DNA from 3 places in the Sorangium sp. So ce394 genome. Region 3 is predicted to be linked to each of the others. Evidence: riboswitches for the same ligand, from Rfam matches in the RefSeq annotation. Region 3 holds a riboswitch; each other region holds the start of a gene.
The links. A riboswitch is a leader RNA that binds a small molecule or an ion and turns the genes downstream of it on or off. The one in region 3 is predicted to bind cobalamin.

Region 1 (7,265 bases), 5.8 Mb from region 3:
GGCGGCCTGTTCGCCCACCCGGCGAGCGTGTCGCCCATCGCGTCCTTGTGCACGATGGCGGCCCAGTTCTGTCCCCGATTGGCGGCCTTCCACGCTTCGTAGAAGGGCATCTTCGCCTTCAGGTTGTTGAAGAACGAATCCGCGATGGAGATGGACGCCACGGCCGCGGGCGAGGCCTCTTCATAGCCGAGGATGCCGCGCACCTGCGGGCTGCTGCGCGCCATCACGCGCGCCCACGGCGCCCACGTGGTGTTGTTGAGCGTCGAGCACTGAGCGAGGATGATCCACTCCGGCCCCGAGAAGCCCTTGCCCGACGCGTCGATCTTGCCAATCACGAAGTACGCCGCCATCGGGACGTACGCCGACCTGGGATCGTCGGTGACGCCTGGCGCGGAGGCGGGCGACGCCGCCGGGTAGGGCTGCAGCTCGTCGCCCTTGGCGAAGCCGCCGAGCCATCCATGAGAGCTCAGGTAAAGCAGGCTCGCGCGGAAGAGCGTGCCCTTCGTGGACGTCGCGTCGCTGGCGATGTGCCTCTTCGCCCCGTCGACCTCGATCGCCGGGTTGACCACGAACGACGCGATGAACTTGGCGGAGAGCTCCGCCGCCGCGTGGCGGCCGAGCAGCTGCACGCGGCGGCCGCCCGTCAGGGGGAACGCGACGGGCGTGCCGCCGCGGAAGTCCTGCCACATCGCGTCCTTGCCCTCCCCGTTGAGCCCGCCAGGGCAGATGACGGAGATGCCCTTCGGATCGCCCGCGGCCATCGCGCCCGCGCGCTTCAGCTTGTAGATGGGCAGAAAATCGTGGCTCGGATCGACGAGCCGCGCGCCGTCCGCGGGATCGGCCGCGAGCAGATCGAGCAGGTTGCGCCACCCCGTCGACCCGCCCCTGGCGTCGAGATCCTTGCCGAAAGCGACGCTGTCGACGGCCGAGGTGCCGTCGACCATGGCGTAGTAAAAGAAGCTCGGAGCGGCCTTCGTGTCGCTCATGCGGCGTCCTCCCGCAGGCATTCGCGCATCGAGCCGTCATCTCCCTCGACGATCTGCCGAATGGCGGCTCGGGTCGGGTCGTCGATCTCGCCGGTGAGCTCCAGGCCCTTCGCCGCCTGGAAGCGGAGGATCATCCCCCGATCGGAGCCGTCGTCGTGGGCGAACCCGAAATTGAAGAGGTGGCAGAGCATCGCGTCGTCCGAGGCGGGGTCGGCGTCGGTCAGCCGCACGCGCAGGCTGATCTCGTGATCGTACCCCTCGGGCGTGTACGTCACGAGGACCACCTGCCTGCCCTTCGGGACGGCGTTGCGGAGCCAGCCGCTCGCGTCGGCCTCACCGTGGATGACGCTGCCCGACGGCAGCGTGAGCCGGTACGCGACGCCGCCGCAGGGGGCGTAGATCTCGTCGTGGAGCTGCACGCGGAACGACATGAGCTCGGTGCCCGGCCCGCAAGGGCAGCGCTCGGCGATGCCCCGGTAGACATTGCAGCGGAAGTGCGGTGTCTTGTCGGCCGGGGCCGGAGGGGCGTCCTTGCCCCGGAGGTTGGGCTGACAAGGCCCCGTATCGCCGATCGCGCAGGGCAGGCCGCTCGGAACGGTCGCGGGGCTGAAGAGGATGACCACGACACGGCGGCTGGCGTCGTCGGCGCTCCTCTCGGTGAAGGGGTTGTACTCGCCGCACCCCATGTACTTGGCGCCCCCGATGTCGACCAGCTGCCCCGGGTCCACGGGCTCCTCGATGGAGCGCTTCATGTACGCGAGGAACAGCTCCTTCCGCGTGGCAGGGCCGGCGTCGCCGTCCTGGTCGACGCCCGCGCGCTCCTGGAAGCGCTGGATCGACGCCCGGGTGAGCGGGCCAGAGACGCCGTCCTCGGCGAGCCGTGGGCTCCGGTCCTCGCGCGGCTGAACGTCGTTCAGCATGGCCTGCACGACACGGACGCCCCAGCGCTCGGCCTGGTAACGGTCTTCCCACGGCGCCGGGTCGTGCGTGAGCGCGGCGAGCACGACCCGCGCGCGCTCCTCGCTCAGCTTCTTGTTATAGGTCTCGTCGCCGACCGTGTCGGTGTGGCCGAAGATCGCGGCGCGCTTGTCGCGCTTGCGGCGCAGCGTGTCGGCGATCGCTCCGAGCGCGGCCATGCCGTCGGGCCGGATGAACGTGGTGTCGAAATCGAAGTGGGGGCCCGGCAGCTCGCTGCACTCGAGCTTGGGCGCGAGGATGAACCGATGTTGCTTGCCTGTCGCGACCGAGACCTGTTTGTCCGTCATGCCATCGCCAGTCGAAGAGCCTCGCAGCAGCTCGTGTCGTCTCTGCGCCTAAGCAGGACGCCAGTCGTCGTCATGGAGCTCCGGGAACGAGATCCTGCACGCCCCTGGGTCGATATCCTCGACGAAGATGCGGCCATTTTGATCGAGCATGCCCTCGCGGGGCAGCTGGCCTGGCAGCTCGAGCCGGTATTTCTTGAACGGGACGGGCTGCGGCGGGTCTCCATCGTCCATGAGCTGAATCGCGACCCAGGTCTTTTCGTCCCGGGCAGGGGGCTCAGGCCCGCTGGCCTCGGGGCGCTCCGGGGACACGACGGGCGCGCCGGAGGAGACGCTCCGCATGCGGTACGCCACCAGGCGGCCGTCGAGGAGCGCCTCCTGCACCCGCGCTCGGAGCCTGCTCGGATCGAGCGACGGTCCCGTGGAGAGGGTGTGGCCGAGCGCATCACAGAGGTCGGCGAGGACCAGCGGGCCGTAGATCGGGTCGGCGGACCGCGCGCTCAGCCACCACGTCGCCTCTGTCGCCGAGAGCCGCTGCGCGCCTGCGTGCGCCGGCGCGTCGGAGCCGCGCGCGATCCACACGACATCCGGGAAGCAGTCGATACGCCAGCGGTAGCTCATTGGTTGATCGGCGCGCCCAGGGTAGAGGACCACGCTGCGGCTCACCCGTCAACATCGCCGGCGCGCGCCGGGGGCCGGGCCTCTCGCGTCCTCATGAGGAGGCTCGGCGCCGCGCGCTCCGGCGCCGGCCGGGCGCTCGCCGCTCGGGCGCGGGGCTCGCTTCCCCCCGGCGCGGCGCGCTGCTAACCACCGGTCATGACCGCTCAAGAACAGCAGCCGGGGAGCCCTGCTCGCGGTGCGCTCCAGCTCGTCGCCGTCGAGCGCGCGGGCCACGTCGCCACCGTGACCATCCAGCGGCCCGACAAGCTCAACGCCCTGAACCCCGCCGTCCTCGGCGAGCTCACCGCGGCCTTCCACGACCTCCTCGCGCCCGCCGAGGGCAGCGAGGTGCGCGCGGCCGTGCTCACCGGCGCTGGCAAGGCGTTCGTCGCCGGCGCCGATATCGCGGAGATGGCCGCCATGAACAGCATCGCCGCGAAGCGGTTCGCCGAGGCAGGCCACCGCCTGGCCGACCTCATCGAGACCGCCCCGTTCCCCGTGATCGCCGCGGTCAACGGCTTCGCGCTGGGCGGCGGCTGCGAGCTCGCCCTCGCCTGCGACTTCATCTACGCCGCGGAAGGCGCCAAGCTCGGCCAGCCCGAGGTGAACCTGGGCGTCATCCCCGGGTTCGGCGGCACCCAGCGGCTGCTGCGGCGGGTCGGCCCCGGCCGCGCGCGCGAGCTCATCTATTCAGGCGACATGATCACCGCCGAACAGGCGCTCTCGATCGGCCTCGTCAACGCCGTCTTCCCGGCGGCCGAGCTCCTCGCGCGCGCCCGCGACACCGCCCTCAAGATCGCCTCGCGCGGGCCGCTCGCCGTCGCCGCCGCCAAGCGCGTCCTGCTGCGCGGCGAGAGCCTCGACCTCACCGCCGCCAACGAGCTGGAAGCGCAGGCATTCGCCGCGCTCTTCGGCAGCGAGGACCAACAGCTCGGAATGAAAGCGTTCCTGGCGAAATCGCAGGCGGCGTTCACAGGAAAGTGAGTTGCCGAACAGCGCGCCAGGAGAGCCAAAAAAAGACCGCGTGTCATGCTGGAGGGGGGCCAGACATGACCGCGGTAGGGAAACCGCAGCGGCGCGGAGAACGTCCGCTGCGGTGCTCGAGATAGCCCGCACGCGCTCCGGGCCGGGGGGGGGAAACCGCGCCGGTGCGCATGCGGTGATCGGAGTGTGGCACCCGGAAGCAGGTTGTCGATAACAAAGTGCAACCGCTGCACGCGGATGAGCGAATTGCTCCCGCACGATGACAGCCAGGTGACAGCGCAGCGCGCACATCGCCGATTTTCGCGAATGCGCGTTCGAGCCGGGCATACCCGCGCCGGAGCAGCGTCCGGCGGAGTCGCTCGCCGCGCCCTCGAAAAGAGAACACGAGAGCCCGCCGCCGTTCACGCCAGGCTCCGCGACGAAGCGAGCCTGGCACGGAACACTTGCTCACAAGTAAAGAGCCAGGACGAACAAAGCACACTGCGGCGAGAAAATCACCGGAACGTGCGCCGCACGCGCGGGGCGGCGCACGCTCCGAGCGGGCCCCGGGGAGCGAGCGGCGATCCCGGGATGAACAAGTAAAGAGACTTTAACCACAGAAGCACATCGCTTGCAGCTTTTTCGAGGAAGCTTGTCCGCGTGCGTCTCGGTCAATTTCGCGGAAGCCACGTTGCCCCCGGAGGGCGCGAGCGCGCGCAGCGCAGCCTGTCGGCTCGACAGGACGGCACCACACGCGGTGGACACCGCGGCAGCGGCTGACCGGCCGCTCGCAATGCCGTGAGGCCGGGCGCGGTACAGCGCGCCCCTCCGCCGCGCCGGACCTCCGGACGCCGGGAGCGCTCGGCGGCCCGCGACGCGCTGGACGGCCCACGGCGGAAGCCCGCGCGCGCGGCTCATCACGGAGCTCGTTCCGGCGTGAGACGCGCCAGCGCGCGCCGCCAGACGGCCGCCGCGAACGCGCCCGCGCGCGCCGCCAGACGGCCGCCGCGAACGCGCCCGCGCGCGCCGCCAGACGGCCGCCGCGAACGCGCCAGCGCGCGCCGCCAGACGGCCGCCGCGAACGCGCCTGCGCGCGCCGCGGTCGCGGGGCAGCCGCCGCAGGGCGAGCGCCTGCCCCGCGGCCGCGGCGCGACGTCCTTGACGCCGGGCGCGAAACGGGACTACCGAGCATCCATCTGACAATCCACACCTCGGGTGCCCTCTGGGCATAACAGGGAAGCCGGTGCGAAACCGGCGCGGTACCGCCACCGTGAGTGGGGAGCCGCCTCCAAAGACCACTGGGCCTCTGAAGAGGCCTGGGAAGGTGGACGCGGCGCTGGGAGCCAGAAAGGCCCCCTGAACCCATCAGCCGGGAGACCTACCCGAGCCCCCCACGAGGTGCAGCTTGCGCATGTCTTCGTGGCGTTCGGGTGCGGACTTCACCCGGAGCGCCGAAATCGGTCTTCACGGCCGCGCTGTGTCCATCGCCGCCGTGCTCCTCGCGACGCTGCTCGCGCCCCGGCCCGCGGCCGCGATGCACCTCGCGGAAGGCGTCCTGCCGCTCGGCTGGTGCGCCGTCTGGAACGCGCTCGCCCTGCCCTTCGTCGCCGTCGCCCTCCACCTGCTCCGGCGCCGCACCCGGGACGACGCCTTCTACAAGCCGTTCGTCGGCCTCGTCGCCGCCGCCGTCTTCGCGATCTCGTGCATGCCCGTGCCGGTGCCGACCGCAGGGACCTGCTCCCACCCGTGCGGCACCGGGCTCGCCGCGGTGCTCATCGGCCCCTGGATGACCGTCCTCGTCACCGTGGTGGCGCTCCTCATCCAGGCCCTCTTCCTCGCGCACGGCGGGCTCACCACGCTCGGCGCCGACGTCGCGTCGATGGGCATCGCGGGCGCGTTCACCGGATACCTCGTCTTCCGGCTCGCGCGGCGCTGCGGCGCGAGCCTCTGGGTCGCGGGGTTCCTGGCCGGCGTGACGTCCGACTGGGCCACGTACGCGACCACGGCCCTCGAGCTCGCGCTCGGGCTCGCGGGCGACGGGTCGGTGGGATCCATGTTCACCGGCGTCGCCCTGGCCTTCGTCCCCACCCAGCTGCCGCTCGGTTTGCTCGAGGGCGCCATGACCGCGGGAGCGCTCGTCTTCCTGCGCGCCCGGCGGCCCGACATCCTCGAGCGGCTCCAGGTCGTCCCGCTCCCCGCGGGGGCGTCGTGACGCGGCGGGCCGCGCAGCGCGCGCTGCCGGCGCTCGCGGGGGGCGCGCGCGCCGCGGCGCTGCGGCTCGCCAGCGCGCTGCGGCTCGCCGCCGCGCTCTGGCTCGCCGCGTGCGGCGACGCCTCGTGGGACGGGGTCGACGAGGCGGTCGTCCGCCGCGTCGCCGAGGACGCCGGCCGCCACGACACGGGGCCGCTGTTCGCGGGCCTCGAGGGCGACCTCCTGCTCTTCGCCTTCCTCTGGGCAGGGCTCCTCGCCGGCTTCGCCATCGGCTACTTCTCGCGCGTGCTCTTCGTGGAGCGCGCCGGCCAGCCCGCCGGCAAGCCCGGCGGCGACGGGCTCCGTGCGGATTGACCCCCCCGCGCGGCTCCGCGACGTGGATCCCCGGCTCCGCCTCGGGGCCGCCGTGGCCGCGTGCTGCGTCGCCGCGGGCGCGCGCTCGCCCTGGACGCCGGCCGCGCTGCTCGCCGTCGCGAGCGCGGCCCTCGCCCTCCAGGGCGTGACCGCCGGCGCCATCCTGCGCGCCTTCGCGCCCGCCGCGTGGCTCGGAGGGGTCGCCGCGGCCCTCGCGCTCGCGCTCACCCCGGGCGAGCCGCTCCTCGCGGGCGCGCCGTTCCCGCTCGACGCGATCGCGCGCGACGGCGCCCGCCGCGCCGCGGCCATCGCCGCGCGCGTCCTCGCGGCCGCCGCGGTGCTCCGGTGGCTCTCGAGCGCCGCCGCGCCGGCCGAGATCGAGGCGGCGCTCGCCGGGCTCGGCGCGCCCGCGGCCCTCGTCGAGCTGCTCGCGCTCGCGCGGCGCTTCGCCGGCGTGCTCCAGCGCGCCGCCGACAGCGCGTGGAGCGCCGCCGCGCTCCGCGGCGGGTTCGCGCGCCCGGGCGCCGCCGCGCGCTCGGCCGGCGCCGTCGCGGGCGTCGTGGCGCTCAGGACCCTGGAGCGCTCCGAGCACGCCGCCGTCGCCATGCAGCTCCGCGGCTACCGGGGGGAGCTCCCCATCGCCGACCGCCGGCCGAGCGCGCCCGCCGCGAACCTCGCGTTCGCCGCCCTCGCCCTCGCGGCCCTCGGCCTCAGCGTCGCCGCCGGAGCGGCGGGATGAGCGCGATCGCCCTCCGCGCGCCCAGGGTGGGCTACCGCGGCGCCGAGCCCGCGCTGCGCGACGTGCGCCTCGACGTCGCCGAGGGTGAGT
Region 2 (7,265 bases), 4.4 Mb from region 3:
ATCGCGGCCTCGCTCGCAAACACGAGCGCATCGGCGAAGTTGGACTTGCCGCTGCCGTTCGGGCCGACGAGCACCGTGAAAGGCGCCAGATCGACGCTGGCCTCCGCGATGCTCCGGTAGTTCCTGAGCTCGATGCGCCTCCACATCTGCGCGGGCGCTTCGCCGATTGTCGGAGCGCCGGCGTCGACATACCGGCGCACCGCGAGGCTGAACCCGCTCGTCGCGATCTCGTCGACGTCGACGAGCCGCGCATACCCAGGAACGTCGCTGGCCGATCGGAAAGCTTCCGCGATCCTGGCCACGTCCTTGGGCCCGAGCCGGTTGTTCACGCGCCCCTCCTGGAACCCTCGCGAGGCATCGACGAAGAGCACCTTTCGCTCCCTCGACGCCGGTTTGTCGCGGCTCAAGACGAGGATCGCCGTGGGGACACGCGTGGACGGGAGCAGGTTGGCAGGCAGCCCGATCACCGCGTCGAACAGGCCATCCTCCAGCATTCTCCTTCGGATCTCCCCCTCGGATCCTCCCCGAAACAGCATGCCTTCGGGCGCCAGCATCACCATCCGCCCGGTAGGATGGAGGCTGGCGAGCATGTGCTGCAGGAACGCGAAGTCACCGCGGTTCGCGGGAGGTACTCCGTATCGAAAACGATGATGGGGATCGTGCTCCGCCATGTCATGCCCCCACCACATCAGCCCGAACGGCGGAACGCAGAGGACACGGTCATGACGCACGAGATGGCCACCCTCGGTGCTACGCGGATCGCGGAGCGTGTCGCCCTTCTCGATCTGCGCGTTCGGCAGACCGTTCAGGAGCATGTTGATCCTGGCGAGCGTCCAGGCATCGACGCTCTTCTCCTGACCATGGATCGAGAGGCTCCGCCTGTCTCCACCCCGGCGCTCGACGTATGTCGCGCACGCGACCAGCAAGGTGCCGGAGTTGCACGCCGGATCGTGGATACGCATCCCCTCGGAGGGATCGAGCAGCTCCGCCATCAGCTCGGCGATCGCGATCGTGGGGAGGCGCTCACCGGCGCCCGCGCGGTCCCGGAGGGCCACCTCTTCAAGGAACATCATGAACGCGCGCCCTAGCGTGTCGGGCGTGGCCAGATCCCCGTCACGAAGCGGCAGTCCCGAGAAGATCCGGACGAGCTCGTGGAGGAGAGGAGCACGGTCGGCATGGCCCCCGAAGTGTCGCTCGTCCGTGAAATCGACCGAGGAAAGCACGCCATCGAGAGCGGGGTTGAGCTCCTCGATCGCCGCGCAGGCGACGTTCAACGCCACATCGACCATCGTCGGGGCAGCCTCGATCCTCGCCCATCGCGCCCGAGCAGGTACCGAGATATCGTACGTGGAGGGCTCCGCATCGTTCAGACGCTTCAGGAGGAGCAGGACGGCGATGACCGTCCGATGCTGCCCGCTTTGGCCATGCGTGTGCCGAAGGAGCCTGGCAGCCTCGAGGAGGCAGCTCACGAGCCGTTCTTTCGTCAGCCGACCCTCGCGCGCCTCGCTCCCCGGGCCGAGCCTGGCCGCCGCGCCCCCCTGCGTCCCCGCGGCGCCGCGCGCCGCGATCTCCGGCGAGGGCTCCTCGATCAGACGCTCGACGAGGACGGCCTTGTCACGCCCACGCGCGTCGAGGCCGAGCGCACGGCACAGATTTCTCAGCTCATCGATGCGCAAAGCGCGCAGCACCTCATCAAGCTGCAGCCCCGGCGTCGAGAGGATCGCGTCGAGGATCGCCGCCTTCTTCCGCCGGTCAGGCAGGTCGACCCCGAAGCGATCGGCCAGGGCGGAGAGATCTGCCCGGGAGAGCAGCTGCAAGACGTCGTGGGGCGTCGGCATGGCTGCGCGAACGATACACGCGCGCACCGCGGGTCGCGAGCCTGCCTCCTTCCCGTCGCCGCTTCCACCAACGTCATTCCTTCGCCCCGGCGCACGCCACGGTCGCGCGCTCGGGCACGGGCTAGAGCGCAGCGTCCCTCACTCCCAGTACAGCGTCGCCCGCCCGATCGCCGTGAACGGCCACCCCGGCGAGTAGTGGATCCCCGTGACCGCGGCCGGCTCGTACGGCAGCCTCGAGTCGCTCGCGAACTGCACCTCGCGCCACGTCGCGTCGAAGAGGTTCTGGATGTCCACGGCCGCCTCGACGTTCCTCCACCGGAGCCCCGCGTTCGCGTCGACCACCGTGAACCCCTCGGCGGTGAGCGACTCGTCCTCGGTCGCGGGCCGCGCGCCGATCGCCTTCACCCGGAGCGCCGCGAACGGCGTGAGCGCGCCGAACGCCCTGCGCACCCCGATGCCCGCGGTCAGCGTCCGCGTCGGCGCGAGCGCGACCGCGCTCCCGTTGCCGGCGTTCGCGCGGAAGCGCGCGCGGGTGAAGGTCGCGTCCACGTCGGCGAAGAGCCAGCTCCCGAGCCGGTAACGCGCGCCGACCTCGATCCCGTAGCGCCGCGTCTCCCCCGACGCCTCGGTCACGCCGGCGTCGCCGCTCCAGACCAGCTCGGAGTCGAGGTCGAGCAGGAACCCGGCCGCGCTCAGCGAGAGGCCGCGCACGGGCGCGACCCTCGCGCCGACCTCGTAGCCCTTCGCCGGGGTGATCAGCGTCGCCGCCCCCCGGCCCAGCACCGCGCCCCGCGCGTCGTTCGAGTGGAAGCCGCGCCCGTAGTGGGCGAAGAGATCGAGCCCGCCCACCGGCGAGACGACCGCCGAGAGCTTCGGGAGCAGCTGCATCTGCCCCCGCGCGCCGCTCGACTTGCTCCCCATCCCCTCCAGGTCCTCGCGCAGATCGTCCACGTTGACGTCGATCCACTGCCCGCGCACGCCGAGCACGAGGCGGAGCCAGCGCCGGAGCCGGGCGTCCTGCTCGACGTACACGCCGATCTGGCCCTCGTCGACGTGGGTCCGATCCCGCTCCTCGAGCCGCTCGCGCGCCTCGTCGTGGTGGAGCGACTTGTCGATCGCGTCCGCGCGGACCTGCGCGCCGAGCGAGGTCGTGAACCTCGCCCCGCGGTGCTCGATCTGCTTGCGGAACCGGAGGTCGGCGCCCAGCACGGTGCGGTCGTCGTTCTGCTCGATCGCATCGCCGTGCACCGGATCCTCGGCGAAGAACGTGAAGTTCGAGTACAGCGTGAAGCGATAGCGCAGGAAGTAAGCCATCGCGCTCAGGTCGGCGTCCCGCCACGCGGTCGAGGCGGAGACCGACGCCATGTGCCGCGCGGTCGCCCCGCCCTCGGTCGGATCGACCGCGCCGAAGTGGTCGATGCACGGCTGTCCGAAGGCGGAGGGCGGCGGGTTCAGGCCGCCCTGCTCCCCCTCCCCGCACACGGCGCGCGCCGGGATCTGGCCGGAGCCGTACCAGGTCGAGCCGTAGGACATCCACGTCGCCTGGACCTTGCCGGTGCTGCCGAGGTCGCGCGTCGCCCTCAGGTAGACGTTGAACCGCTTGAGCCGCTCCGGGCTCTGGAACGGCCCGTCGTTCCGGTAGACCTCCGCCGCGGCCACCGCGCGCCAGTCGTCGCCGAGCTCCGGCGAGGCGATCACGAGGCCGCGCAGGATGCCGTACTGCCCCACGCTGAGCTGCGCGGAGCTCTCGTCGAGCGTCTCGGCGAAGCGGAGGTTGACGGCACCCGCGGTGCCGAAATCGCCGATGCTCGCGTAGTAGGGCCCCTTGTAGCCGTCGAGCCCGATCACGAGCTCCGGGATCATGAAGTAGAGGTCGGTGAAGCCGTGCCCGTGGCCGTGGCTGACCAGGTTGACGGGCACCCCGTCGACGAAGAACGCGACGTCCGTCCCGTGGTCGGCGTCGAAGCCGCGCAGGAAGTACTGGTTCGCCTTGCCGCCGCCGGCGTGCTGCACGGCGAAGAGCCCGGGGACCGACTCGAGGAGGTCGCCCGGCCGGAGCCTCGGCCGGAGCTCGAGCTCGCGGTGCCCGACCGAGACGCGCGAGGCGGCCTCGCTCCCCGGCTTCTCCGCGTGCACCGTGACCTCGATGGGCTCTCCCTGGGCCCGCGCTGGCCGCGCGGCGGACAGCAGGATCGCCAGCGCGGCGATCCGAGGGAGTCGATGGCGGTGTCCGTGGCCCTTGGTGACGTTCTCGCGCAGCATTCATGTCCTCCTTCGCGCAATCGCGCGGAGCGGCGCCGGGCCGCTCGCATCGAGCTCCACGAGGAGGAAAAAGGCCGCCCACGGCGCGGTGCCCTGGACCGACCTCTCGCCCCCGCGGGCGACCGAAAGGCAACGCGGGGGCGGCTCGGGATCCGGGACGTGCGCAGGGCTGCACCGGCTCGGACCTCGCCGCCTCCCTCGAGGCTCCCAGGTCGAACCGGCGTCGGATGTGTCCCCGTCGCCGGGCGCGGGCAGGTCTTCGGGCTCGCGAGCGCTCCGGCCGGGCCGGCTTCCTACTGTCCACCGCTTCCCAGCCCTCATCGGGCCAGTGCATGGGGTGGAGGTCGTTCTCGCTTACCGCTGCGGGGCAGCCCCGGAATCTCACCGGGTTCCCTATTCAGCCTGAGCGAGCGCCCAGGCACCAGCGCGGCGCGCACCCTAGGAGGATGCGCCTCCGGCTGTCAATCGCTCCCGCTCACCTCGCCCGCTCCGCGCGCGTCCCTCGCCACGCGCCCGCCTCGCGCGGGCTCCTGTCCGCGCTCGCGCCCGCCTCGCGCGCGCGCCACCTGAACGCGAGCGCTCGCCGCGCGACGTCCACGCGCGGGCCGAACGTTCGGGCTCTGGCGAGGATGGGCTCGCTCCTCCGTGGGTCGCGTGCTACACGGCCGCCGCCGTATATGCCGCGTAACGACCTCCGCAACATCGCCATCGTCGCCCACGTCGACCACGGGAAGACGACCCTCGTCGATCACATGCTCCGCCAGTCGGGCGCCTTCCGAGAGAACGAGGTCGTGGCCGAGCGGGTCATGGACTCGAACGACCTCGAGCGGGAGCGCGGCATCACCATCCTCGCGAAGAACACCAGCATCCGGTACCGCGGGGTCAAGATCAACATCGTCGACACGCCCGGCCACTCCGACTTCGGCGGCGAGGTCGAGCGCACCCTGATGATGGCCGACGGGGCGCTGCTCCTCGTCGACGCCGCCGAGGGCCCGCTGCCGCAGACGCGGTTCGTGCTCTCGAAGTGCCTCCAGCGCGGCTTCCCGGTCATCGTGGTCATCAACAAGATCGACCGGAGCGACGCGCGCGCCCACGAGGTGCTCTCCGAGGTGTTCGACCTCTTCTGCGATCTCGAGGCGAGCGACGCGCAGATGGACTTCTCGACGCTCTACGCGATCGCGAAGTTCGGCCAGGCGAAGCGCGAGCTCGAGCACGAGGCCAAGGACCTGGAGCCGCTCTTCGAGACCATCCTCGAGCGGGTGCCCGGCCCCTCCGGCGACCCCGAAGGGCCGCTCCAGGTCATCGTCTGCAACACGACCCACGACGACTACGTGGGCCGGCTCGCGGTCGGCCGCGTGGTCCGGGGCACCGCCCGGTCCGGCGCCGACGTCGCGCTCCTCGGCGAGGGCGGCCAGTCGCGCGGCTACGTGAAGATGCTCTACGCCTACGAGGGGCTGAAGCGGGTCCCGGTCGAGAGCGCCGCCGCGGGCGAGGTGATCGCCATCGCGGGGCTCGAGTCGGTCACGATCGGCGACACGATCGCGGACCCTGCGACCCCCGAGGCGCTGCCGCGGATCGTGGTCGAGGAGCCGACGATCAAGATGAGGATCGGCGTCAACACGTCGACGTTCGCCGGCAAGAGCAAGCAGTCGAAGTACCTGACGAGCCGTCACCTGAAGGAGCGGCTCGAGCGCGAGGCGATGAAGAACCTCGCGATCCGGGTGGAGCCGACCGAGGTGCCCGACACGTTCGTGGTGCTCGGCCGCGGCGAGCTCCAGCTCGCGATCCTCGTGGAGACGATGCGGCGCGAGGGGTACGAGATGCAGCTCTCGAACCCCGAGGTCGTGACGCGCGAGATCAACGGCGAGGTGATGGAGCCGATCGAGCTCGTGGTCGTCGACGTGCCCGACACCTACGTCGGCGTGGTGACCGAGCGCCTCAGCACCCGGCGCGGCCGGATGGTGAAGATGACGAACCCCGGCTTCGGGCGCGCCCGCCTCGAGTTCCGGGTGCCGTCGCGCGGGCTCATCGGCTTCCGGGGCGAGTTCCTGACGGCGACGCGCGGGACGGGCCTGCTCAACACGATGTTCGACGGCTGGGCGCCCTGGGGGGGCCCGATGATGCGCCGCCCGACCGGCGCCATCGTCGCCGATCGCGCCGGCGTGGCGACCCCGTACGCGCTGCACCACCTCCAGCCGCGCGGCATGTTCTTCATCGTCCCCGGCGTCGAGGTCTACGAGGGGATGATCATCGGCGAGCACAACCGGCCGAACGACACCGACGTCAACGTGATCAAGGAGAAGAAGCTGTCGAACGTGCGCAACCACGGCAAGGACGAGAACGTCCTCCTGGCCAGCCCGCGGCTGCTCACGATCGAGACGGCGATGGAGTGGATCGACGGCGACGAGCTCGTCGAGGTCACGCCCGACGCGGTGCGCGTCCGCAAGAAGGTGCTCGCGTGCAACCGCCGGGAGCGCCGCGAGGACGCGATCGAGCAGGCGCAGGCCGTGGAGTGAGCGGCGAGCGCGCGCCACGCGAGCGCGCGCCCGGCGAGCGACCCCCGCCCCTGCCCGCGCCGGCGTGGACCGGTGTAGACTCCCGGGCATGAGAACGACGCTGCATTCGGCGCTCCTCGCCTCGCTCATCGCGCTCGCGGGGGCGAGCGCTTGCGGCGGGGCCGTCGTGGTCGACGGCGCCCCGGGGGGCGACGACGGCTCCGGGGGCGCCGGCGCGAGCGCGACGTCGAGCGGGCGCGCGAGCGTCGGCGCGGGCCCGCAGTCGTCGAGCTCCAGCGCGGCGGGCTCGGGCGGCGGAGCGCGGGCCTCGTGCGATTTCTTCTGCGCCCTCTTCGACGGCACCGCCTGCCCGGACCCCGGCTGTCGCGACGCCTGCGCCGAGCTGCTCTCGGTGCCGCGCCCTTGCAACGACCTGACCGCGCCGTTCTTCGACTGCATGGGCAGGATGGTCCAGATCCCGTCGGTCACGCGCTGCGAGCAGATCTCGGCGTGGCTCGATCCGCTGTTCGCGTGCATGCCCTCCAGCGACCCGGCGTGCGATCCCGACTTCATTTACGTGGACTGCGCGCCGTTTTACGAAGATCAGCGGGCCTGCCAGCTCAGCGAGGGCCGGTAGCGGCGTCGCGCGTCACCGGCCGGGGCGCGGCCG
Region 3 (7,265 bases):
GAACAGCGCGTAAAGGCGAAGGGCGTGCCCGACGTCGAGCGCCGAGGTGGGCTCGTCGAGCAGGAGGATCCTGGCCTCGGTCGCGATCGCCCGCGCGAGGAGCGCGCGCTGCCGCTCGCCCTGCGACAGCGTGGGAAAGGGCCGGGAGGCGAGCGGCGCGGTGTCCGTCAGCCGCAAGGCGCGCTCGACCGCCTGCTCGTCGGCTGCGGTAGCGCGCACGCGCCCGACGTGGTGCGCATACCGGCCCTGCGCGACGACGCTCTCGACCGTGAGCGCGGAGCGGAGCTCGGACTGCTGGGGGACGTACGCCGCGAGCCGGGCTCGCTCATGCGCGCGGAGATCGCGCGCGCCACGCGCGTTCAGCCGGATGTCCCCGTCGAAGGGCACGACGCCGGCGAGCGCCTTGAGGAGGGAGGACTTGCCCGCCCCGTTCGGCCCGAGCACGGCGAGCACGCCGCCGAAGGGCGCCGTGAACGACACGTCGTCGACGACGACCCGCCCCCCGCGACGGACGCGCAGCCCGGATACGCCGACGGCTTCAGGCACGCTCCGCCTCCCGCTGCGAGCGCGCGAGCAGCACCAAAAACGCCGGCGCGCCGATGAGCCCGGTGATGACGCCGAGCGGCACCTCCCCGCGCGCGGGCAAGAGGCGCGCGGCGAGATCGCACGCGGCGACGAAGACGGCGCCGCCCAGCGCCGCGACGGGGATCAAGCGCCGATGGTCGACGCCCAGCAGCGGCCTCAGCGCGTGCGGCACGAGCAGCCCCACGAAGGCGACGTTGCCCCCGAGCGCGACCGCGCCGGCGGTGAGCACCGCGATCCAGAGGATGCATAAGCGGCGCACCAGGGGCACGTCCACGCCCAGCGAGGCCGCTTCCTCCTCCCCGGAGAGGAGCAGATCGAGGGGCTTTCCCCAGAACCACGCGGCCACGACGCCGGTGAGCACGAGCGGCGCGGCGAGTCCGACGTGCCGTGGGCTCGTGCCCGACAGGCCGCCGAGCGCGAAGGCGACGACGGCGCGGCCGAGCTCCCATCGCTCCTGCGCGAGGCTCGTGGCGAGGCTCCCGAGGCTGAGGAACAGCGAGGAGAGGAGGAACCCGACGAGGAGGATGCTCAGGAGATCTCCCGGCGCGCGCACCAGCACGAGCACGAGCCCCAGGCTGACGATCGCCCCGGCGAGGCACCCGGCCGGGAGCACCATCTCCGGCGGTAGCCCGCGGATCCCGCGCTCGGCGACGGCGAGCTCCACGACGAGGAGGGCGATCTTGCCGCCCAGCGCCGCGCCCGCGGTCGTGCCGAGCACCGAGGGCTCGGCGAGCGGGTTCCGGAAGAGGCCCTGCACCACGACGCCCCCGACCGCGAGCGCGGCGCCGACGAGCAGCGCCGCCCCGAGGCGCGCGGCGCGCAGCGTCAGCAGGGTCGCCCGCAGGCTCGCGTCGGAGAGGCTCGCCGCGCCGAGCGCGAGCGAGGCCGCGACGACCGCCGCGAGCAGGGCGAGCAGGACCGCGTACGCGACGAGCGCGCGGCGTCCCGGACGCGGCGTCGCCGGCTCGTCCAGCGCGCGCGGGGCGCCCTCGGCGCCGACTCCCTGGATGGTCATCTCACCCGCCCTCGCCCTTGATACGCCCCATCAGAGGCCGCCGATGGATCGCGGCGGGAGCCCAACCTCGGTGTCGACGGTCACGTCCTCCAGCGGCTCGAGCGCGCCGTTCGCCGTCGCTTTCCAGCGCCGGAGCTTGTTCCTCTCCGCGTCGCTCAGCAGGCAGACGTCGCCGCAGCCGGGCGCGCAGTGTATGCCGCCGAAGACGAAGGGCTGGCGCGCCTCGCCGAGCGGCGTGATATCGCCGCTGTCCACGTTCACCGAGAAGACCCGGTCGCCGGCGGACGCGTTGCCCCCGTACGCCGTCGCGAGGAGGACGTCCTCCGACGCGAAGGCGAGCGAGGGCTGGATCCCAGCGTCCAGCGCCTCGGCCACGCCGAGCCGCTCGATCTCCTCGGGCGGCGACGTGCGAGCGTCGTAGATCACGATATCGCTGGTCGCCGGATCGTACTTCATCGCGTCCGCGTCGAAGCGGCTCGAGCAGGCGACGGCCAGTCGGATCCCCGAGGGTGACACGGCGACGCGCCCGCAACCGTAGAGCCCGTGGATGTCGACCGTCCACGTGACGGCGTTCTGCTCCGGCGAGACGCCCACGAGGCGCCCCTCGCCCACCTCCGAGAAATCTTCCGCCAGCCGGCCGAGCGACACGACCACGTCGTCGCCGACGCGCGCCATCCCCGACGGACGCGGCAGGAGCCCCGCTTTCTCCTCCGGCAGGGCGATGCGCCCCTCGATAGCGTACTTGCGGGTGTCGACGATGAGGAGATCGCTGCCCTCGTCGAAGGGTTCGGCGCCTGAGGTGGGGTTGCTCCCGAAGCGTGAGACGAACGCGCGTTCCGCGTCCACCTCGATGTAATCATGAGGGTTGGACTCGAATCCCTGCCCGACCGGGAGCTGCGCGATGACCTCGGCGGTCTCGAGATCCATCCAGGTGATCACGTTCGTGCCATACCGATCGAGCAGGACGACGCGGCCGGACGGCGGCGCCGTCGCCGGGACGTCCACGTCGCCCGACAGCGCGAGGCTGAGCCCCGGCTTTGTCGCGCCGCTCGACACGAAGGAGGGCGAAAGCGTGGTCCCGTCGAGCTCCGAGATCGCGATGTTCGTCGACTGGTAATCGCTCGTCACGATGACGACGCCGCGCTCGCAGGCGCCCGGCGTGCCCGGATCGCGCCCGCCGCCTCCTTCGACACCGCCCGTCGACGGCGGCGGCGGATCCACGTTGCAGCCCAGGAACGGGATCGAGATTGCTATCGCGAATCGACGGATCTTCACCATGTGGACTCCAGTGTGAGAAACACGCTCCGCCCCGGGAGCGGATACCCGACGACGTCCGTACGCCGCGCGTCCAGGAGATCCGCGACGCGCGCCCTCGCCGCGAGGTGCCCCCGGAGCCATGTCGCCTCTGCCTCGACGTCGACGGTCGCCTGCTCCGCGATCACGCCGAGGCCGGCAGGGTCGGCGTACCGGCTCGACTGGTAGACGGCCCGGAGCTCGCCGGAGGCGCCCGAGAGCACGCCGCCGTCCGCGGGCTTCCAGTCGGCGCGAAGGCGCGGCGCGACGACGAGGCGAGGGCGAAACGGCAGGACGTCGTTGGCGGTCGTCCGCCGCGGCGTCGTGTCCCGCGGATCGAGGAGCGTCGCCGCGACCTCGGCGCGGAGGAACGAGGTCACCTCGATCCCTGTCAACAGCTCCGCGCCCAGCACGCGGGCGCGGTCGACGTTGTACGGGGCCACGTAGCCCTGACCGGAGCGCGCGTACGCGATGAGCCCCGACGAAGCGCGCCCGAACACGAACGCGTCGATGTAGGCGCCTCGGAGCACCGCGCCGGGCCGCGTCTGCGCCCGGATCCCGGCCTCGAGCGTGACGCTGGACTCCGGCTCGAGCTCCGCATTGCCGTGGACGACGCCGGAGATGCCGTACACCTCGCCGAGCGTCGGGACGCGGAGGTAGCGCCCCACGGTCGCGAGCAGCCGAACCCGGCCGCTCCCCGCCTCGGCGCCGATACGTCCGGAGGGCGCGAGCACGTCGCAGGGGCGGCCCGGGTCCGCGCCGGTGGCGTGGCACTCGCCGCTCCCGAGGGCGCGCAGCGCGAGCCACTCGCCGAGGCGCAGCTCCGCGCTGACGGCGCCTCGCGCCGACGTGCGCCGCGCGCGCGCGAGCGGGATGTCGTCCGGCTCGCGCGAGATGCCCTCGCGCGCGACCGAGAGCATGGGTCGCACCGTGAGGCGATCGGAGAGGTAGAGGGTCGCTCCCAGCGTCTGCTCCAGGCGGCGGCCGGCGAGGCGGAGCTCGCGCGTGAGGAGCGCGAGCTCGAGGAGGGGGTCGTGGAACTCGGACCGCGCCTCGATGAACGAGGTGCGCGCCTCGAGCGTGTGCTGCGCCTCGCCGCCGAACGGAACCCGCGTCACGACGGACGCGAGCGCGCGCCGGGATTCCCCGCGAGCCTGCCGGGAGGGCAAGAGCGCGAGCCGCGGCACGCCCTGCTCGCGATCGAGGCCGTTCGCGATCACGTCGACGGTCGCGCCGTGGCCGAGATCGAAGCGCGCGAGCGCCCAGGCGTCGACGGCGCGCACGTCGGCGTTCTGCCGGCGCCGGACGGTGTCGTCGCTCGCGTCGAAGAGCGTCCCGCGATCGTCGACGAACGCATAGCGGTTCGCCGCGGCCTCGGCGCTCACCCCGACGATCGAGCTCACCGGGCCGGCGCTGACGCCGGCGAACGCCCACCCGCGCCTGGCCCCGAACGAGCCTGCCATGGCGCCCACGCCGGCCGTCGTCCGGGACGGCCGGCGTGGCTCGAAGAAGATCGCGCCGCCCGGCCCGAGGCGATCGGCCTCGATGGGAGCGTTGCCCCGGTAGATCTCGACGCGCTCGACGAGCCAGAGCGGCACGAGCGAGAGATCCGCGGTCCCCGCGACGTCGTCGTTCAGGCGAACGCCGGCGAGGTACACCGGCGTCTGCGCGGCGGTCGCGCCCCGGATGGCGGCGGTCGCCGGCCCGCCGAAGCCGCCCGACTCGGTCACCTGGACGCCCGGCTGCGTGCGGAGCACGTCCGCGGCCTCGAGCCCCGCTCCGGTCAGGCGGTCGCGGGTCAGCACGGATCCCGCGACGGATCGGTCCTTGGGCGGCGCGGGCGCGCGCGCGCGCTCCCCCTCGACGCGCACCTCCAGCGGGGCTGTCGCGGCGGCAGCGCGACCGCCGCCCTGCTCGGCCCCTGCCCCGCGCAGCTCTTCCGCGACGGCTGCCGGCGCGGCCGCCAGGGCGCTGCCGGCGGCGAGCACGAGCCAGCGCCCCGCGCCGTCGCTCCGCCGGCGACGCACCACACGCTCAAGGGATTGAACCATTCACGCCCGCCTGCCCGCGTCGACCCAGCACTGCTCGGGTGAGCTGAGAGCCGAATCGGGGGGACTGCAGACGGGCTACGGCACCGCGCCTGAGCGAGGTGGTCCAGAGCCTGCGCGCCTTCCCCTCGAAGGCTCAGGTCAGCGCGCGCCGGAGCACCGGCGCGCGCACCGTCGGCAGGTCTTCGGACTCACGGGCGCTGCGGCCGTCGCCGGACGCTTTCCTACTGATCACCGCTTCCCAGGCCGCTCAAGCGCGGCCCAGTGCTCGATGGTGATGGTCGTTCCCGTTCACCGCTGCGGGGGCAGTCCCGGATTCTCACCGGGTTCCCTTTTCAGCTCGCCGGGCGATGGCCAGGCGAGCACCGATGGCGGGGCGACTCCTGGCAGATGTAGCGTGGATTGTCAACGCGGAAATGGCTGCCGTACGCAGCCCATTCCCATGCCCACGCGGCCCCGGGCCTGCACCAGGAAACCTTGACAGTTCTTATTGAACGTGACATCAAGCTTTTGAAACTGATTTTCCTTATCAGGTTTCTGTAGCGGCCCGCGACTTCACGTCCAGAGCCCGATGAACCGAGCCCACGCGGCTCTCGAAGCCCATCGGAGCTGGATGTGACGACGTGCCCATTTCGACATTCGGGCCGACTCCGCGCCTCGACGCCCTCGCGGGCGGAGCGCGCGTGCCGGCCTTTGGCCGCGCGCCTGCGCGCCGCGGTGGAGCCTCTGCGGCCGAGCCTCCAAGGCGCCCGGTGGCGTGACGGCGCCGGGCGCGCGGCCCTGAGCCGGTCGATGGGCCAGCGGCGCGCCCCCGCCGCGCTCGCCTCGAGGAGCCGGCGCGCCCCCGCCGCGCTCGCCTCGAGGAGCCGGCGCGCCCCCGCCGCGCTCGCCTCGATGGTCCAGCGCCCCGCAGCTCGGTGCCATGAGACGCGCGGCGCGCCGTGTCCCGGGCGCGCGGGCCACCGCGCGCCCCCGCGCTAGCGCCGAGAGCGCTGCCGCCGTCGCGCGGTGACGGACACGCGCCCTGGCGCGCGCGCCGCGCCGCGGGCGCCCCCCGATTCCACACCTTTCAAGGAGTGTTCGATGAATTCCTTCTCGATGCCGGCTGCCGTCGCTCATCCCTTGTCGAACGCCGGGCAGATCCTCAAGCAATACACCCCTGAATCGGCGTTCTTCTTCGCGTCGCCGACGCGCACGCTCCTCGCGCAGGGCGTGCACGACATGATCCTCGAGACGATCGGCACCGACCGCGGCGAGCGCCTCTCGGACCGCATCACCCGGGTGCTCGCGGCGCAGGGGCGGGCGGGCCACGGCGTCCCCATGGCGGTCGGCGCGGTGCCGTTCAACAGCACCTCGCCCGCGCACCTCATCGTGCCGAAGACGATCCAGAGCGCCGGGCCGCTGAGCGCCGCGGCCGACGCGCTCAGGCCCCAGCCGCAGGCCTCCCTCCAGACGCTGCGGAAGGTCCCCGAGCCCCGCGATTACGTGCGCGGCGTCGAGCTGGCCGTGGGCCTGATGCGGAACGAGGCGCTGAGCAAGGTGGTCCTCTCCAGGATGCTGGAGATGACGCTGCGAGAGGCGGTCGACCTCCGCGCCGTCCTGCAGCGCCTCTCGCAGCAGAACCGGAGCGGCTACACCTTCGCCGCCAACCTCTCCGATCCGATGGCGGGCCTGTCCGGCTCGGAGCGCGGCCCGAGCTCGCGGCCGCGGACGCTGATCGGCGCGAGCCCCGAGCTGCTCCTGTCCCGCTCCGGGCTCCGGGTGGTCGCCAACCCGCTGGCCGGCTCCGCGATCCGCAGCCCGGATCCGGACGAGGACCGGCGGCGCGCCATCGCCCTGCTCGCGTCCGAGAAGGACCGGCACGAGCACGCGATCGTGGTCGACGCCGTCGCCGCCGCGCTCCGGCCGTTCTGCAGGCACCTGAGCGTCCCCGAGGAGCCGTCGCTCACGCAGACGGCGAACCTGTGGCACCTGTCCAGCCGGCTCACGGGCGAGCTCCGCGATCTCTCGATCTCCTCGATGAGGCTCGCCGCCGCGCTGCACCCGACCCCCGCGGTGTGCGGATACCCCACCGAGCGCGCCCGCGCCGCCATCGAGGCGCTCGAGCCCTTCGATCGCGGGTTCTTCACGGGCCTCGTGGGCTGGTGCGACGCCGCCGGAGACGGCGAGTGGGCCGTCGTCATCCGCTGCGCCGACGTCGCCGGGCGGGCGCTCCGGCTCTACGCCGGTGCCGGGATCGTCGTCGGCTCCGAAGGCCAGCGCGAGCTCGACGAGACGTCCGCCAAGCTCCGCACGATGCTCAACGCGCTCGGCCTCGACCAGGC

Region 1: linked by a shared signal. The riboswitch ahead of WMF33_RS02185 (energy-coupling factor ABC transporter permease) and the one ahead of WMF33_RS23275 (TonB-dependent receptor plug domain-containing protein) in region 3 are both predicted to bind cobalamin.
Region 2: linked by a shared signal. The riboswitch ahead of WMF33_RS07140 (TonB-dependent receptor) and the one ahead of WMF33_RS23275 (TonB-dependent receptor plug domain-containing protein) in region 3 are both predicted to bind cobalamin.

The regions. Positions count from the first base shown of each region.
Region 1 covers NZ_CP150339.1:578,281-585,545, reverse strand. Annotated here, with positions in the region: gene WMF33_RS02205 (hypothetical protein) at 1-986, opposite strand, end outside; gene WMF33_RS02200 (peptidoglycan-binding protein) at 983-2,251, opposite strand; gene WMF33_RS02195 (hypothetical protein) at 2,300-2,869, opposite strand; gene WMF33_RS02190 (enoyl-CoA hydratase/isomerase family protein) at 3,065-3,892, shown strand; cobalamin riboswitch at 5,068-5,271, shown strand; gene WMF33_RS02185 (energy-coupling factor ABC transporter permease) at 5,349-6,083, shown strand; gene WMF33_RS02180 (hypothetical protein) at 6,080-6,436, shown strand; gene WMF33_RS02175 (CbiQ family ECF transporter T component) at 6,426-7,175, shown strand; gene WMF33_RS02170 (energy-coupling factor ABC transporter ATP-binding protein) at 7,172-7,265, shown strand, end outside.
Region 2 covers NZ_CP150339.1:1,946,497-1,953,761, reverse strand. Annotated here, with positions in the region: gene WMF33_RS07145 (N-6 DNA methylase) at 1-1,838, opposite strand, end outside; gene WMF33_RS07140 (TonB-dependent receptor) at 1,977-4,100, opposite strand; cobalamin riboswitch at 4,334-4,541, opposite strand; gene typA (translational GTPase TypA) at 4,730-6,616, shown strand; gene WMF33_RS07130 (hypothetical protein) at 6,705-7,232, shown strand; gene WMF33_RS07125 (substrate-binding domain-containing protein) at 7,245-7,265, opposite strand, start outside.
Region 3 covers NZ_CP150339.1:6,337,205-6,344,469, forward strand. Annotated here, with positions in the region: gene WMF33_RS23260 (ABC transporter ATP-binding protein) at 1-546, opposite strand, end outside; gene WMF33_RS23265 (FecCD family ABC transporter permease) at 539-1,600, opposite strand; gene WMF33_RS23270 (YncE family protein) at 1,631-2,878, opposite strand; gene WMF33_RS23275 (TonB-dependent receptor plug domain-containing protein) at 2,872-4,944, opposite strand; cobalamin riboswitch at 5,101-5,326, opposite strand; gene dhbC (isochorismate synthase DhbC) at 6,025-7,265, shown strand, end outside.